Linked DNA regions of Microbispora hainanensis. The protein of the gene in region 2 interacts with the protein of the main gene of each other region in a pairwise test. Links are inferred from orthologs where the notes say so. Each region holds a gene or a part of one and is shown on either strand. Other genes may lie near its edges.

Region 1 (6,620 bases), 2.3 Mb from region 2 along the record:
CCGGGACGGAGCGGTGGCCGGAGTCGTGCATCGCAAGGCGGAGGAGGAGACCATAGCCGGGCTGTGGGCGACGACGACAACGCGGCGAGGCGCCGCTCCGGGCGACACGATGGGGCGAAGATCGGAGGAAGGGGCACGGGGTGCCCGCGACCGACGAGATTCGCCCGCGCGGAGCGGGGGTGCTACGTGGCGTGCAGCAACCCAGCGGGGCGCGTGACAACCCGGCAGAGCGCGTGACAACCCAACGGGGCTTACAGCAACCCAGCGGGGCGCGTGACAACCCGGCAGGGCGCACGGCAACCCGGCGGGGCGCGGCGGTGGCCGGGAAAACGCCTGGCCGGTGCGGAGTCGCTGCTGGTAACAATGGGACATGTTGCCCCAAGAGGCGATCCCCGCCGGACCGGCCGTGCTGCGCCTGCCCGTCGAGGGGGATGCCGACCAGATCGCCCGAGCCTGCGCCGACCCCGAGATCGCGAGGTTCATCCCCTTTGTCCCTTCCCCGTACACGCGGGACGACGCGCTGACGTGGATCACCAAGACCGTGCCCGCCACCTGGGAGAACGGCGGAGCCGACTTCGTCGTCGCCGACGCCGCCACGGACGAGGTGCTCGGCGCCGCCGGGCTCAAGCCGCAGGACCGGTTCGGCGGGACGGAGGTGGGCTACTGGCTCGCGCCGTGGGCACGCGGGCGCGGCGTCGTCACGGCCGCCGTGCGGGCGCTCGCCGAGCATGCCTTCGCCCGGGGCGTCCCGCGGATCGAGTTGTACGCCGACGTGGAGAACGTCGCGAGCCAGCGGGTCGCCCTGCGGTGCGGCTTCGCCCATGAGGGGGTGCTGCGCGGGGCCGGCGGTCCCCGGGGCGGCACCCTCGCCGACCTCGCGGTGTTCGGGCGGCTGAGCACCGACCCCGGCGACCCGATCGCGCCCTTCCTGCCGTTCTTCCCCGGAGGGTTCCCCGGTGGCTCGCTCACCGACGGCGTCGTCCGGCTCACGCCGCTGACCACGGCCGACGCCGCCGACTATTTCGCGCTGGCGTCCGTGCCCGACGTGATGGACTCGCACGTGCCGCCCGGGCAGCCGGAGTACGCGGACTGCGAGGTGCTCTGCCGGTACGCCGGGCACCGGTGGCTGACCGGCCAGCGCGCGGACATCGCCATCAGGGACGCAACCACCGGCCAGTTCGCCGGGGAGATCCAGCTCACCGGCGTCGTCCCGCCGCTGGGCCAGGCGATGCTCGGTTACAGCCTCCACCCGGACTTCCGCGGCAGGGGCCTGGTGACGCGTGCGGCGAACCTGCTGGTGGAGTGGGCCTTCACGCACACGCCGCTGCGCCGGATCATCGCCGGGACCGCGCCGGGCAACGCCGCGTCCCACCGCGTGCTGGAACGGGCGGGCTTCACCCGGGAGCACCTGGTGAAGGGACTGCTGCCCGGCCCGGACGGCACCCGGCTCGACGACATCCAGTGGGCGCGGACACGCCCCTGAGCGCAACGGACCTCCCGCGCCCGGATGCCGCCCGGAACCCGGCACCCGAGCGCGGGCCGTCCGCGGCGCGGAACGCCCTCCGGACGCCCCGCCCACGCCTTCGGAGACCGGTGGCTCAGTCGGCTCCGTACGCGGCCCGCAGCTTGGCGAAGGCGGCGTCGGTGCCCTGGAGGGCCCGGTCGATCTCCTCGTCGGTGTGCGCGGCCGACAGGAACCAGTTGTGCCAGGGGTGGAGATAGACGCCCTCCTCCAGGCAGTGCCCGGCCCAGGCGATGCCCTTCTCCAGGGTCTCGTCGCCTTCGAAGGACAGCCACGGCACCTGCACCGGGCCGGTCTGACGGACCACGAAGCCGTGCGCCGCCGCCTGAGCGGCGAGGCCCTCGCGCAGCCGGGTCCCGGCGCGGTGCATGAGCGCGGGGCCGTCGGTCTCGCGCAGGATCTCGATCGTCGCCTTGGCGGCGGCCATGGCCGTGGCGGAGAACCAGAAGGAGCCGGTCGAATACAGCGTCTGGGCCGCCCCGCGCAGCGCGTCGGTCCCGGTGACCGCCGCGATGGGGAAGCCGTTGGCCATCGCCTTGCTCCAGGCCGCCAGGTCGGGGCGCACTCCGAGCGGCTCCCACGAGCCGCGCAGGTCGAGCCGCCACCCGGCGCGTACGTCGTCGATGACCAGCGCCGCCCCGATCCGGTCGGCCAGCGCCCGCAGGCCCCGGGCGAACTCCGCGTCGGCGTCCTCCTGGTCCTCGAACGAGTCGTGCTTGAACGGGGTGACGAGGATGGCGGCGACGTCGCCGTCCGCCTGTGCGGCGGCGGCCTCGGCGCTCGCGAGGTCGTTGTAGGTGAACTCGATCGTGTCCGCCCGCTGGTTGGGGGTGACGCCCGAAAGGCCGGGCGTGCACCAGGGGTCGGCGCCATGGTAGGCCCCGTGGGCGACCAGCACCTTGGTCCTGCCCGTCGCCGCCCTGGCCACCATCAGGGCCTGGGTCGTGGCGTCGGTGCCGTTCTTGGAGAACATCGCCCAGTCGGCGGAGGGGATGAGGTCCACCAGCAGCTCGGCGAGCTCCACCATGACCGGGCCGGGGCCGTTCAGGCAGTCGCCCTCCGCCTGCTGCGCGGCGGCGGCTGCCTCCACGCGCGGGTTGCGATGGCCGACGATCATCGGCCCCCAGCTGCACATCAGGTCGACGTACGCACGGCCGTCGGCGTCCCACTGCCGGGCGCCCTCGGCGCGTACGAAGAACTGGGGGTAGCGGTCGCCGTGCAGGGCCGCGTTGAGGTGGCCGTACATGCCACCGGGGATGACCTTCGCGGCACGGGCCCGCAGGGAGGCGTCGAGGGACATGGGCGGCACTCCTGGGATCGGAATATCGGAGATGTGGGGGCCGGGCGGGGAGCCGGGTCAGGCGTCCGGGCCGGGGTCGGCGGCGGAGAAGCCGTCCAGCCCGGCGTCGGAGCCGAGCCCGCCCGCGACCCGTGCGGCGACGGCGGTGCCGAGGCGCGCGGCGCCGAGGACGTCGCGGCCGTGCAGCAGTCCCGCCGCGAATCCGGCGCAGTACGCGTCGCCGCAGCCGGTGGTGTCGACCACCGGCACGTCGAGGGCGGGCACCCGGGTGACTCCGTCGGCGGTGGCCACGAGGCTGCCGGCCGCCCCCAGGGTGACGATCACGCCCTTCGGCCCCTCGGCGAGCAGCGCCGCCGCGGCCTCCTCGGGGGTCGCCGCCCCGCTGAGCATGAGCGCCTGCTCCTCGTTCGGCAGGAGGTAGTCGACGTGGGGCAGGAACGCCCGGACGCCGGGCATGAGGTCGGGCATGTTCGACAGCAGGTCGAGCGTGACGGTCGTGCCGCCCTCGCGGGCCTTGTCGAGCAGCGCGAAGAAGGCGGGGTCGTGCAGGCCCCAGGTGACGTCCATGCCGCCGAGGTGCACCACCTTCGCGCCGGTGAGACGATCCGCGTCGAGGTCGGCGGTCGCCAGGCCGAGGTTGGCCCCCGGCACGTGGAACGACGGCCGTCCGCCGTCGGGGCGGATGGGCAGGATGGAGGCGGCGGTCTGCTCCCCCTGCCTGCGCACCACGCCGCTCACGTCGACGCCGTGCCTCGCCATGATCATCAGGAGGAAGTCGCCGAGCTCGTCGTCGCCGACGGCGCCCATCGAGGCGACCGGTACGCCGATCTTCGCCAGGGTCACGGCCGTGCCCGCGGCGGCGCCGGCCGCGCTGATGCGGATCTGCTCCAGCAGGTGGGTGTCCTGACCGGCCGGGATCGACTCGACCGGGCGGGCCAGGACGTCGACGATATGCACGCCGACCGTCACTACCGTCATGAGCGGATAATAGACGGGCGCCCGACTAAAATGTCAACCGAGGTGGTGCACCATGCCGAAGATCGTCAATCATGAGGAGCGCCGGGGCGAGGTCGTTGCGGCGGCGCGCCGGATCATCCTGCGCGAGGGCATCGAGGCCGCGACGACGCGGGCCATCGCCAAGGAGGCCGGCTACTCCAACGGGGTGCTCACGCACTACTTCGCCGACAAGGACGAGATCCTGCTGTCGGCCCTGGAGGCTTCCCATCGCCGGATCACCGACCGGCTGCGGGAGAAGCTGTCGGGCCGCACCGGCCTTGAGGCGCTGCGCGAACTGCTGCTCGACAACGTGCCGCTCGACGACGAGCGGGCCGGGGAGACCGGGCTGGAGGTGGGCTTCTGGGGGCGCAGCCTGACCAGCCCCGCGCTGCTGGAGGTCCAGCGGCGGGAGGCCGCCGAGCTCCGCTATCTGGTGACGAGCCTGCTCAGGTGCGCCGCCGAGGCCGGTGAGATCCGTACGGACGACGACCTGGAGGACGTGGCGGAGCGGCTGCTGGCGCTCGTGGACGGGCTGAGCGTGCACCGGCTGCTGTATCCCGCGCACGTCACCGCCGAGCGGCTGGAACGGCTGATCCTCGGCGAGATCAACCGGCTGCGCGCCTGACCGGAGCGCACGGGATCGTCACCTCCCGGTTGGAAGCCCTGCGCCACCTGCGCGACGGCCCCGGAGCTCACCGGGCCGGTCTTGCTGTGCCCGATCTCGTTAGGCGGACGCCGTGCCCGGTGCTTATTGGGCGAACGCCGTGCCCGGTGGCCGCCCGTGCGTGAGCACTTCCCGCGCCCGGGCCGCTGAGCTGCGCCTCCGGCTCTGGGCCCCCCGGAAGTCTGGGCCCCTCGATCTGCGCCCCTCGATCTGGGCCGCTGATCCGGCCGCCGGGAGCCGGTGGTCCCGGCGGCCTCGGATCGTCAGGCGGTGCGATGGGGCTCGTACCGCATCGTGCGCGAGACGCCGACACGCACGGTCGTGCCGGGCAGGATCGGCACCGGCTCGTTCGGCGGGATGTCGTAGAAGTTGGGGTCGCCGGGCGGCTGGATCTGGGTGCCGTTCACCGAGCCCAGATCGAGCAGGTTGACGTCCCAGTTGTCCAGGAAGACCCGCAGGTGGCGGCGCGACACCGAACCGTCCGGGCTGGTCACCCTGGCCGGCCTGGCCTCGCCCGACTGCACCTCGGGCGCGCGCTCGGGGTCGCGGCCCAGCAGGTAGTCGGCCTCCAGCGGCAGCGCCATGCCGTCGTCGAGCAGCAGCACGCCGAGCAGCGGCCGAGGACCCTTGTAGGGCACCACGGCCCGCTGGTCGATCGGAATGCCGCAGACCGCGCAGTAGGGCGCGCGCGGGTCGTTGAAGTGGTCGTTCTTGCAGTCGACGCCGTAGACCATCGGCCGCTGCTCCGGCTCGGGCGTCGCGTCCAGCTGGGTCGCCTCGCCCGGATCCTCGTCCGCGAGCGCGTGCGGCACCGGCTCGAACGGCCCGCTCGGCGGGCCGTCAGGACCGCCCGGGTCAAGCGGCGAGTTCAGATCAAGCGGCGGGTTCAGGTCGTGCGGCGGGTTGGGGTCGTGCGGGGCGCCCCGATCCTCGGCGGGCTCGGGCAGCGGGGGCAGCGGCTGCGGTCCCGAATGGTGTGCCGGACCCGGATCGGGGAGCGGAGGCAGCGGCTGGACGGGCGGCGGCGACAGGGGCTGGGACGGTCCCGGAGACGGCGCTCCCTGCTCCCCCGACGGCCCGCCGGACAGCGGACCCGAGTACGGCGACACGGGCGGCGGAGGCACGGTCGACGGCACCACGGGCCCACGCGGGGCGATCGGCTCCGGAGCGCCGATAGGCGGGGGCTGCACGCCCTGCTGCTGCGGCTGGGGCGGGCGCGGGGGCAGCGGCGGGAAGGCGAGGTCGCCGTGCCGCGTGAAGTCGCACTCCACCCCGGCCCCGGTGACCACACCGCCGTCCAGGCGGGCGTACGGGCTCGACGGGCCCGCTCCCGGCAGGCGCAGCTCGACCCGGGACACCGGGCCGTTGACGAGGCGATCGGTCCAGGTCAGCGCGTCGTGCCCGGCGAGACGGACCTCGCCGTCGGGACCGCCCGACACGGTCGCGTACGCGGCGCCGCTGACCAGCACGGCCACGCCGCCCCCGGCGGGCCCGGCGACCGCGCAGGCCGTCGGCTCGCCGCCGATCGACCTGTCCATGGCGCGCGCGAGGACCTGGGCCACCCGCCGGGCCAGCGCCCGGCCGTCCCCGCCCGTCGTGGCGGTCTCGTGCAGCGCCGCCAGCAGGTCCTCGACCGGGTGGTCGCCACCGGTGGCGCACACGAGCAGCAACCCGTTCAGATGGGCGACCACGCCCTCCCCCGGCAGCGGGCGGACCACCCCCACGCCCTGTTCCGTCACAGAAGTTCTCCCTCCGGAAACGCCACCGGATGACCGGCACCATCGCCGGCACGCCGTGTGCCGGATCGATCACCCCAGAAAGTAGCAAAAAAGAATGATGAAGCGGCCTGCGGGAGTGCGCCACGGGTGCCCGGACGGCGGCCGGCCCCCGTTCTGATCTGCGGGAGCACGTGAGGGATGCCCGGGCGACGACCGGCCCAGGTTTCGGTCTGCGGGAGCACGCGACGGGTGCCCGGACAGCGGCCGGCCCCGGTCTCGAACTGTCTGAGCGCGCGACGGGCACCCAGGCGACGACCGGCCGAGTTTGCGATCGGCAGCCCGGTCTCCGGGGACCCACCGTACAGACGCGCTGGCCGCCCCGGCGGGCCGGGCCGCTGCCCGCGCCGTTTCACGGACCGC
Region 2 (6,550 bases):
CTCGGGCCTCGGCGGGGTCAAGTTCGACCCGATCGAGGGTGAGCAGTCGGCCCTCGACATCTACGTGAAGTAGCAGCAACCAGGGTCCGCCGCCCCTTCGCCGGGGCGGCGGGCCCCAGGCCCGTCCCGCCCGCAGGAGCAAGTGCGAGACCATGACCAGCTATCTGGTACGCCGCGTCGCCGGCGCCCTCGTGATCCTGATGATCATCAGCGCGATCACGTTCTACCTCTTCTACGCCGTCCCGCGTGACCCTGCCCGGGCGTTCTGCGGCAAGATCTGCCAGCCCGAGACACTGGCGCTGATCCGGCACAACCTGGGCATGGACGAGCCGCTCTTCGTGCAGTACTGGCACTGGCTGGCGGGCATCTTCACCGGCCGCGAGTTCGTCCAGTTCGGCGAGTGCCCGGCGCCCTGCCTCGGCTACTCCTTCGCCACCCAGGAGCCCGTCTTCGGCGCCATCGTCGACCGCTTCCCGGTGACGCTGTCGCTCACCCTGGGCGCGTCGGTGGTCATCCTGGCGTTCGGCATCATGACCGGCATGATCGCGGCCTGGAAGGTCGGGCAGCCGCTCGACAAGATCGCGAGCGCCTCGTCGGTCGTCGGAGCCTCGCTCCAGATCTACTTCGTCGGGCCGCTGCTGGCGTTCTACCTCGTGGACACCCTGCAGCTGATCCCCCGCCCGTCGTACGTGCCGATCACCGAGAACCCGTTGGACTGGTTCACCCACCTGCTGCTGCCGTGGGTGGTGTTGTCGATCATCTTCACCGCCAACTACACCCGCATGACCCGTTCGCAGATGGTCGAGCAGCTCACCGAGGACTACGTCCGTACGGCCCGCGCCAAGGGCATGTCGAACAAGGCGGTCTTCTTCCGCTTCGCCTGGCGCGGCGCGATGATCCCCATCGTCACGATCTTCGGTGTCGACCTCGCAACGCTCCTGGGCGGCGCGATCATCACCGAGCAGACGTTCAGCCTCCACGGCATCGGCGAGCTCGCCGTACGCGCCGTGCAGAACACCGACCTGCCGATGCTGCTCGGCGTGACCATCGTGGGCGCGGCGGCGATCGTCCTGCTGAACATCGTGGTGGACGTGCTCTACGCGTTCATCGACCCGCGGGTCCGCCTGACCTGAGCCCGCCCTACCAACGCCCTACCAAGTCGAACCGGGAACTGGAGCAGCAAGTGACCACCGTGTCGTGGAGCAGCGAGCCGGGGACCTCGCGCGGCCCCGGGCCGTTCCTGTCCGTCCGCGACCTGAGCGTCGAGTTCAGCACCGAGGACGGCATCGTGCACGCCGTCGACGGCCTGTCCTTCGATCTGGAGAAGGGCACCACGCTCGGCATCGTCGGCGAGTCCGGATCGGGCAAGTCGGTGACCAACCTCGCCATCCTCGGCCTGCACGACCCCGCACACACGAAGATCAGCGGGGAGATCTGGCTGGAGGACCAGGAGCTGATCTCGGCGGACCGCACCACGATGGAGCAGCTCCGCGGCAACCGCGTCGCGATGATCTTCCAGGACCCGCTGACCGCGCTGTCGCCGTTCCACACGATCGGCCGGCAGATCGGCGAGGTCTACCGCAAGCACAAGGGCGCGAGCAAGAAGGAGGCCCGCGACCGGGCCATCGAGATGCTCCGCCGGGTGGGCATCCCGCAGCCGGAGCGTCGCGTGGACAGCTACCCGCACGAGTTCTCCGGCGGCATGCGCCAGCGCGCGATGATCGCGATGGCGCTGGTGTGCGACCCCGACCTGCTCATCGCCGACGAGCCGACGACCGCGCTCGACGTGACCGTGCAGGCGCAGATCCTCGACCTGCTCAAGGAACTCCAGCAGCAGTTCGGCACCGCGATCATCCTGATCACCCACGACCTCGGCGTGGTGGCCGGCACCGCCGACAACGTCATGGTCATGTACGCCGGGCGGGCAGCCGAGCGCGGCACCGTCCGCGAGGTGCTGCGCGAGCCGCAGCACCCCTACACGTGGGGCCTGTTGTCGTCGATGCCGCGCCTGAACGCGCCCGTCGACGTCCCGCTGATGCCGGTGCGCGGCACTCCCCCGAGCCTGCTGAACCCGCCGTCCGGCTGCCCCTTCCACCCGCGCTGCGACTACACGAAGCTCGCCGGGCCGGAGCTGTGCTTCGGCCAGCGGCCGTCGATCTCCCCGGAGACCGGGCACGGCGACGCCTGCTACCTCACGCTGGAGCAGAAGAGGGAGCTCCGCACCGCGAAGACCGAGGACCACGCATGAACGAGACGCTGCTGGAGCTCAAGGACCTGGTCAAGCACTTCCCCGTGCGGGGCGGTGCGCTGATCAAGCGCCAGGTGGGGGCCGTCCACGCCGTGGACGGCATCGACCTCACGGTCGGCGAGGGCGAGACCGTCGGCCTGGTGGGCGAGTCGGGCTGCGGCAAGTCCACCAGCGGCCGCCTGGCGGCGCGCCTCCTCGAACCCACCTCCGGCAAGATCCTCTATCGGGGCCAGGACATCAGCCACCACTCGCGCCGGCAGCTCAAGCCGATCCGGTCCGAGATCCAGATGATCTTCCAGGATCCCTACAGCTCGCTCAACCCGCGCCACACCGTCGGCACGATCATCCGCGGGCCGATGGAGGTCAACGACATCAACCCGCCCGGCGGGCGCAAGAAGCGGGTCCAGGAACTGCTGGAGATCGTCGGCCTCAACCCCGAGCACTACAACCGCTTCCCGCACGAGTTCTCCGGCGGCCAGCGGCAGCGCATCGGGATCGCCCGGGCCCTGGCGCTCGACCCCAAGCTCATCATCGCCGACGAGCCGGTCTCGGCACTGGACGTCTCCATCCAGGCCCAGGTGGTCAACCTGCTGCAGCAACTGCAGCGCGACCTCGGCATCGCGTTCCTGTTCATCGCGCACGACCTCGCGATCGTCCGGCACTTCTCGCAGCGCGTCGCCGTCATGTACCTCGGCAAGATCGTCGAGGTGGGCGACCGCGAGTCGATCTACGAGCGGCCCCGGCATCCGTACACGCACGCCCTGCTGTCGGCCGTGCCGGAGCCGGACGTGTCGAGCGAGCCGCGCGAGCGCATCCGCCTGGCCGGCGACGTCCCGTCGCCGATCAACCCGCCGTCCGGCTGCCGGTTCCGCACGCGCTGCTGGAAGGCCCAGGACAAGTGCGCCACCGAGGTGCCGCCCCTGGTCAGGCTCAGCGGCAACCGCGAGGGTCACCTGACCGCCTGCCACTTCCCCGAGGCGCCCACCACGCAGGGCGAGGACGTGGTCCTCGACCCCGCCCTCGCCTGACGCTTCCCGGCACGCGCGACGGGCGCGGCCCCCTCGGGGGTCGCGCCCGTCGTCGTTTCGTCCGATGTACGCCCGCTGCCCTGCCGTACGGATGCGGCACCGGCGGCGTGGCCCGGTGGTCGGCGCCGCTGTCCCCCGGGGACGCCCGAAGCGGTGACGGCCACCGCCGTCAGCCGCCCTGCGGCGCAGGATTCCGGCCCCGGAGGCGCCGACGCGCAGGTGCCTGCCGTGTGCTCGGCGACGGGCCGGGCGGGGCCGTTCAGGCGGGCGGGGCCGTTCAGGCGGGCGGGGGCGTTCAGGCGGGCGGGGCGGCCCGTTCGGCGAGGCTCCTGAGCTCCTGGACGGCGCGGGCGGGGTCGTCGGAGCCGTAGACGGCGTTGCCCGCCACGAAGACGTCGGCCCCGGCCTCGGCACAGCGCTCGATCGTCTCCGCGGAGACACCGCCGTCGACCTGGAGCCACACCTCGCCGCCGTACTTGTCGATCAGCGCCCGGGCCCGCGACAGCTTCGGCAGCACGATGTCGAGGAAGCGCTGCCCGCCGAAGCCCGGCTCGACGGTCATGACGAGCATCATGTCGATCTCGGGCAGCAGGTCCTCGTACCCCTCGACGGCGGTCGCCGGGTTCAACGCCAGACCTGCCCTGGCCCCGGCGGCGCGGATCGCCCGCAGCGTGCGCACGGCGGCCTTGGCCGCCTCGGCGTGGATCGTCACACTGGCCGCGCCCGCCTCCGCGTAGTCCGGCGCCCATCGATCCGGGTCCTGGATCATGAGGTGGCAGTCGATCGGCGTCGAGGTGGTCTTCAGCAGCGACTCGACGACCGGCAGGCCGAGCGTCAGGTTCGGCACGAAGTGATAGTCCATGACGTCGACGTGGAGCCAGTCGGCGACGTCCTTGACGCGTGCGGCCTCGTCGGCGAGGCGGGCGAAGTCCGCGGACAGGATGCTGGGCGAGATCTGAACGGCCATAGTGCCTGCAGTCTATTTCGCCGGGACCTCCGTCCCGCTCCTTCCCCCGGCAACCCCGGCGACCCCGACGACCCCGACGACCCCGACGACCCCGACGGCCCCGACGACCCCGACGACCCCGACGGCCCCGTCGTCCCCGATGGCAGGGCGCGGGTGCCCGCTCAGGCTTCGGCGGCGAGCTGCCGCCGATGCGCGGGCGGGCCGGTGGAGTCGCCGCTCCGCCGATAGTCGGTGAGGTCGCGCAGGCGCCGGATCGGTGAGGCCAGCAGCACCAGCGGAATGCAGACGGCCGGGACGACGAAGATCAGCAACGTGATCCGGCCGCCGAGCATCCCGGCGACCGCTCCGGCGACCAGGCCTCCGACCGGGATCGCGCCCCAGGAGACGAAGCGCACCGTGGCCATCACCCGGGACAGCAGGCCGGGCGGGCTGGCGATCTGCCGATAGGTGCGGGTCACCACGCTGAACGTCACGATGCCGGCGGCGAACACCACGTTGCCCACGGCGAAGGCGGCGAAGCCCGGCCAGCCGGCGCCGAGGGGAATGACGAGCGCCCCGGCGACCGCGGCGAAGCCGGCGACGATCAGGGCCCGGGCGGTGCCGAGCCTGGCCGTGACCCGGTTCGTCAGGGCCGCGCCGATCAGCGAGCCGACGCCGTCCGCCGCCAGCAGCAGGCCGACGAGGCCGGGCGCGGCGTGCAGCTCGCGTACGAGATACAACGCGTAGAGCGCCTGCTGTGCCCCGCAGACCGCGTTGGCCGCGGTGGCGGCCCACATGCACGGGCCCATGACCGGGTGGCGCGCGACGAAACGCCAGCCTTCGCCGATCATCTCGCGCATCGGCGGCCAGCGGTCGGGGGCCTGTGCGCGGCGTTCCGGCAGGGTCCGCAGCAGCAGGGCCGAGACGAGGTAGCCGGCCGCGTCGACGAGGAGGGTGGGCACCGCCCCGAGCACCTGGACGACGATGCCGCCCGCCGACGGCCCGCCGAGCTGGGTGGCGGCATGGGTGCCCGACGTCAGGCTGTTGCGCGACTGCAACTGCTCCCTGCTCACGATCGACGGCAGAAAGGTCGAGTTGGCGACGTCGAAGACGACGTTCGCGAAGCTCGTCACGAGGGCCACGATCACGAGCTGGGCGACCGTCAGCCGGTCGGACCACCAGGCCAGCGGGATGGAGACGATCGCCGCCGCACGGGCCAGGTCGGCGCCGACCTGCACCCGTCGCATGGGGAGCCGCTGCACCACCACCCCGGCGGGCAGGCCGATCACGATCCAGGCGACGTAACCGGCGGCGGCGATCAGGCCCATCTCGAACGCGGAGGCGTCGAGCACCGTCAGGGCCGTCAGCGGCAGCGCCACCGCGCCGACCGCCGAGCCGACCGCGCTGACCGTGCCGGCCGTCCACCACCGCCAGAAGACGGCCGCCCCGCCTCCGCTGTCCATTCCCATCCCCGCGCCTCTCCTCAGTCAGTTCCAATCTGAAACGCACTATACTGGAGCGCGTGAAGCGCGCGGATCTACCCGACTCCGACTGCGGTATCGCGCAGGCCCTCGGCGTGATCGGCGACTGGTGGACGTTCCTGATCGTTCGCGACATCGCGGGCGGCATCACCCGCTTCGACGGTCTTCAGCGTGAGCTCGGCGTCAGCCGCCGGGCGCTGGCCGAACGCCTGGCCGGGCTCGTCGACCACGGGGTGCTGGAGAAGCGGCCCTATTCCGAGCACCCGCCGCGTTACGACTACGTGCTGACCGCGAAGGGCGAGGGCCTGCTGCCGGCGCTCATCGCACTGCAGGACTGGGGCACCAGGCATGTGATGGGCGACGGGGCGCTGACCGCGACCAGCGAGGACGGGTCCGCCGAAAGCCGCCGCGTGCACGATCTGGTCGGCCGGAAGGTGCCGGACGTCGTGCTGGATCGCCACGACGGCGAGCCGGTCACGCCCGTCGCGCCGGGCGTCTGGACCGTGCTGTTCTTCTTCCCCGGTGCCTTCGCCCCGGGCACCCAGGGCTACCCGCCCGGCTGGACCGACATCCCGGGGACGAAGGGATGCACCCTGGAGGCGCTCACCTACGCGTCACGGCATGCCGGCTTCGAGGCGGCAGGCGCCGCGGTCCGGGGCGTGAGCACGCAGCGGCCCGACCAGCTGGCCGCCTTCGTCGAGCATGCGACGTTGCCCTATCCCCTGCTGTCCGACCAGGACAGCAGGCTCGCCGCAGGGCTGCTGCTGCCGACCTTCCGGACGGCCGGCGTCGACCGCTTCAAGCGCCTCACGCTGCTGGCCGACCCCGGCGGGATCATCCGGGCGGT

The links.
Region 1: the proteins of rpe (region 2) and OHB01_RS33795 interact in binary tests that used the Escherichia coli proteins (3 or more experiments, as listed by UniProt). The link is inferred for Microbispora hainanensis from one-to-one orthologs.

Annotation. Positions count from the first base shown.
Region 1 is NZ_CP108086.1:7,392,465-7,399,084, forward strand. Bases 1,841-4,807 are described here. They hold OHB01_RS33795 (sugar kinase), read right to left. Parts: upstream 3,801-4,807; coding sequence 2,880-3,800; downstream 1,841-2,879. Other genes in these bases: OHB01_RS33790 (aminotransferase class III-fold pyridoxal phosphate-dependent enzyme), read right to left, coding at 1,841-2,822; OHB01_RS33800 (TetR/AcrR family transcriptional regulator), read left to right, coding at 3,853-4,443; OHB01_RS33805 (FHA domain-containing protein), read right to left, coding at 4,746-4,807. Also shown: OHB01_RS33785 (GNAT family N-acetyltransferase), read left to right, coding at 371-1,483; more of OHB01_RS33790, read right to left, coding at 1,599-1,840; more of OHB01_RS33805, read right to left, coding at 4,808-6,221. UniProt on the Escherichia coli protein: Catalyzes the ATP-dependent phosphorylation of fructoselysine to fructoselysine 6-phosphate. Functions in a fructoselysine degradation pathway that allows E.coli to grow on fructoselysine or psicoselysine.
Region 2 is NZ_CP108086.1:5,116,124-5,122,673, reverse strand. The notes cover bases 2,408-5,304. They hold rpe (ribulose-phosphate 3-epimerase), read right to left. Parts: upstream 4,244-5,304; coding sequence 3,572-4,243; downstream 2,408-3,571. Other genes in these bases: OHB01_RS23920 (MFS transporter), read right to left, coding at 4,405-5,304; OHB01_RS23930 (ABC transporter ATP-binding protein), read left to right, coding at 2,408-3,276. Outside these bases: OHB01_RS23945 (ABC transporter substrate-binding protein), read left to right, coding at 1-73; OHB01_RS23940 (ABC transporter permease), read left to right, coding at 153-1,133; OHB01_RS23935 (ABC transporter ATP-binding protein), read left to right, coding at 1,184-2,248; more of OHB01_RS23930, read left to right, coding at 2,245-2,407; more of OHB01_RS23920, read right to left, coding at 5,305-5,691; OHB01_RS23915 (winged helix-turn-helix transcriptional regulator), read left to right, coding at 5,745-6,550. UniProt on the Escherichia coli protein: Catalyzes the reversible epimerization of D-ribulose 5-phosphate to D-xylulose 5-phosphate.